DNA from 2 places in the Priestia sp. VA7 genome. Region 2 is predicted to be linked to the other one. Evidence: riboswitches for the same ligand, from Rfam matches in the RefSeq annotation. Region 2 holds a riboswitch; the other holds the start of a gene.
What was found. A riboswitch is a leader RNA that binds a small molecule or an ion and turns the genes downstream of it on or off. The one in region 2 is predicted to bind ZMP and ZTP.
Positions count from the first base shown of each region.

Region 1: linked by a shared signal. The riboswitch ahead of AC0C45_RS21505 (phosphoglycerate dehydrogenase) and the one ahead of AC0C45_RS07585 (APC family permease) in region 2 are both predicted to bind ZMP and ZTP.

Region 1 covers NZ_JBVQPN010000004.1:722,740-724,947, reverse strand. The annotation lists gene AC0C45_RS21505 (phosphoglycerate dehydrogenase) at 1-835, opposite strand, end outside; ZMP/ZTP riboswitch at 1,004-1,082, opposite strand; gene htpG (molecular chaperone HtpG) at 1,293-2,208, shown strand, end outside.
Region 2 covers NZ_JBVQPN010000002.1:194,422-196,629, forward strand. The annotation lists gene AC0C45_RS07580 (cupin domain-containing protein) at 1-483, opposite strand, end outside; ZMP/ZTP riboswitch at 868-946, shown strand; gene AC0C45_RS07585 (APC family permease) at 1,003-2,208, shown strand, end outside.

The DNA.
Region 1 (2,208 bases), on a different contig from region 2:
GAATTGGCACAACATTTTTCATGTTCAAGACATTTTGATTTGGGAAATCTGTAATGTATCGGCCAACTTTTCCACTTTCAAGAGCAGCTTTCATATCTTCTTCGTTTACAAGCTCACCGCGTGAGAAGTTCAAGATATGAACATCCGGTTTCATGATGCTGAACGTTTCTTTATTGAAAACCCCTTTTGTATCGTCCGTTAGTGGAACGTGAACCGTAATATAGTCAGATGCTGCAAATAGTTCTTCTAGAGACATTGCACGCTGTACGTTGCGAGACAAATTCCAAGCTGTATTAACAGAAATGAATGGATCAAAACCAATTACGTCCATATCTAAATCAAGCGCATCGTTTGCTACAAGAGCACCAATTGCACCTAAACCAATAACACCTAACGTTTTACCTTTGATTTCTTTTCCAACAAACTGTTTTTTACCTGCTTCAACTAATTTAGGAATTTGATCACCTTGGCCATCTAATCCTTTTGTCCATTCAACTCCAGCAAATAAGTTACGAGAAGAAGCCATAATTGTAGTTAAAACCATTTCTTTTACTGCGTTTGCATTAGCTCCTGGCGTATTAAATACAACGATACCTTGCTCCGTGCAAGCGTCCACCGGTATATTATTAACCCCTGCTCCAGCTCGTGCAATAGCTTTTAAATTTTGGTCAAATGCCATGCTGTGCATGTTAAAGCTACGCACGACAATCGCATCTGGATTTTCGCTGTCGTTGTCAATTTGATAACCTTCTTGATTAAAAACATTTAGACCTTTTTGTGCAATGTTGTTTAAAGTTTTGATTGTTTGTACTTTTTCTAATGTTAATGTGCTCATTTTGTACTCTCCTCTGATTATCATCGTAGTTTTACATGTTTTTACCTTTGGATAAAGGAACTTCATTTTTAATTTTTTTAAAAGTCTGTTTTTTTAGCCTACATGTCTGATAACTTCTATATCCTCTCCCCCTAAACAGAAAGAGGTAAGAGATATGTATTAATCCCTTACCTCTGCCCAGGCGAACGGCTACGTCACTATATGCTTCCTCACGGTTATCCGCGTTTCGCCAGTCACATATAGTCTTTGAAATTAAGTATATTCTAGCAAACTCTTTCAGAACGTTCAACCTTTTTTTAAAAGTTTGCTTTTTTCAGTCTAATTTTTAATCTCTTTGGTGAATCTCCTAATGTATTGACAAATACCCTAATACATGTTAAATAAGAAGAGTGATTAGCACTCTATCCACTCAAGTGCTAATTGTTTTATAAGCCCTATTTGGAAAGGAGAATTTCTTATGTCAAAAAAAGAATTCAAAGCTGAATCAAAGCGATTATTAGAGATGATGATTAATTCCATTTATTCTCAAAAAGAAGTATTTTTGAGAGAACTTTTATCAAATTCAAGTGATGCAATCGATAAAATTTATTACAAAGCCTTAACAGACGACTCCTTGCATTTTAACAAAGAAAGCTACTACATAAAAGTAACACCAGATAAAGCTGACCGTACCTTAACCATTACGGATACTGGAATTGGCATGACGCAAGAAGAGCTTGAAAGCAGCTTGGGCACAATTGCGAGAAGCGGCTCTCTTGCGTTTAAAAACGAAAATGAAACAAAGGACGGGCACACGATTATCGGCCAATTCGGCGTTGGGTTTTACGCAGCGTTTATGGTAGCAGATGTCGTAACGGTGATTAGTAAAGCTTTAGGCAGCGATAAAGCCTATAAATGGGAATCTACTGGTGCTGATGGTTATACAATCGAGCGGTGCGAAAAAGAAACGGTTGGAACTCAAATCATTTTAAAAATTAAAGAAAATACAGAAGATGAAACATATGATGAGTATCTAGAAGAATATCGTTTAAAAGAGATCATTAAAAAGTATTCAGACTTTATCCGCTACCCGATTAAAATGGACATAACGGAAAAACGTCCTAAAGAAGGTTCTGATAACGAGCTAGAAGATTATACAGAAGAACAAGTTATCAACAGTATGGTACCGATCTGGAAGAAAAATAAAAATGAATTGACTTCAGAAGACTATGAGCAGTTTTATTCAGAAAAACGCTATGGATTTGATAAACCGCTCACTCACCTTCATATTAACGTGGATGGAACGATTCGCTACAATGCTATTTTATTTATTCCAGAAAATAGTCCGTTTGATTACTACTCAAAAGAATTTGAAAAAGGACTTGAACTCTACT
Region 2 (2,208 bases):
TAAATTGTAATCCATGCCCTCTGGATAAGCTCCAACCACTTTAAAATCAGCAGTTGACTGCAGACGCATATGCCCTGTTCCTGCAGGAAGTACGAGCACATCACCAGCATGCACCACGATATTTTCCCCCATATGTCCACCTAGTTTTAAACGTGCAGATCCGCTAATTACACCTAGTGCTTCATGGGAATTGCTGTGGTAATGGTGAAAATCATGTATACCGCCTACCCAGCTGTTTTTCCAGTTGTGAGAATTGAAAATGCTCTCCACTTTCTCTTTCTTACTAATAAATACGTGTTCATACAACAAAACTGGAAGACGAGGGTGATTTGGAATGGTTCCGTCGTCATCAAAATAAAGAACTTTTACATTTGCATAATTCATAAGCATCCCTCTAACAATCTTTTTTCGTAATTTTCCCTGTTTTGTGCTTGCATAAACAGAGAAGTTTGCTCGAAGTACTTCATTTGTTGCGAAGTGCATGATATGTAGGTTTTAACGTTTTCCTAAAAGGAGTCTCCCACTTCAAGCGTAGCTAAGTGGTGGGCAGTTCACTTTAGTATCTTTTCTTCATATTGTATATAAGTAAAGAGTCTAGTGCAAGAATTCTATGGATATATAGCTGTTAATTCTTATTATGTAAATGAATATTATATATTAGTATAATTTTCAGAAGATAATCTGCTCGTGGAGTAAAAGAATCAAACAACAAGGAAAGTTAGGATTTTAGTTATTTTTATAATTAAAAAGAGATTTTCAGAAGGTTAATTCTGAATTTTACGAATAATTTATTATTTTTAGAAAAGTAATGTAAACATTTTGTATATTGAGTAATAGTAATGAATGTTATATACTGATAAAAAATATATTCCTATATGTGACTGGCGCAACATGGATGACCATGGGGGAGCATATAGCGTATAAGCCGCGCGCCTGGGCAAACACTTGAGAAAATTCCGCAAGTGTTTTTTTTATTTTCCTAGGGAAGAGGAGTAGATTTGGATGAGCAATATGCAAAGGAAGATGGGAACATTTGCTTTAACCATGACAGGCATAGGTTCGATTATCGGTTCAGGGTGGCTGTTTGGAGCATGGAAAGCAGCTCAAATTGCGGGACCCGCGGCTATTTTTTCATGGGTTATTGGAATGGTGGTTATTTTGACCATTGCCCTATCATATGCTGAGCTGGGCGCGATGTTTCCACAAGCAGGGGGGATGGTTAAATATCCTCAGTATTCACACGGATCATTTATTGGTTTTTTGGCTGCTTGGGCTAACTGGATTTCAATCGCTTCAACGATAACAGTGGAGGCTATTGCATCTGTGCAATATATGAGTACTTGGCCGTGGAAGTGGGCTCGCTGGACTCATGAATTGGTAGACAATGGAATTTTAACATCCAAGGGGTTGGCAGTTGCGTCTTTGTTATTATTCGTTTACTTTTTTGTGAACTATTGGACGGTAAATCTCTTTGCTAAAGCAAACTCATTTATTACGATTGTTAAATTAATTATTCCTGGTTTAACGGCAGGGGCTTTATTTTTTGCTGGTTTTCATAGTGGAAACTTTTCAAGTGAGCATGGGGTTGCCCCTTATGGGTGGGCCAGTGTTTTAACGGCAGTGGCAACATCAGGTATTGTGTTTGCATTTAATGGGTTTCAAAGTCCTGTAAATATGGCAGGAGAAGCAAAATCACCTAATAAATCGATTCCGATAGCTGTAATTGGTTCAATTTTTATTGCAGGAATTGTATACATTATATTGCAAATTGTCTTTATCGGAGCAGTAAGTCCGTCATCAATTGCTGATGGATGGAATCATTTGAATTTTAATTCTCCTTTTGCTGATTTAGCGATTGCGCTTGGAATTAACTGGCTAACAATTGTGTTATACGCAGACGCATTTGTTTCTCCTTCCGGCACAGGTGCTACATATACGGCAACTACTTCTAGAATGTTATACGGGATGCAGCAAAATGGATACTTGCCAAAGATATTTGGTACTCTTCATCCACTTTACAATGTCCCGCGCCCAGCTATGTGGCTAAATTTAGCAGCTTGCTTCTTGTTTCTCTTTTTATTTAGAGGATGGGGTGTCTTAGCAGAAGTGATCTCAGTAGCGACGCTTATCTCTTATATTATGGGTCCTGTAGCGCTTATAACATTAAGAAAAACGGCTTCACACTTTTACCGTCCATTTTATTTAAAA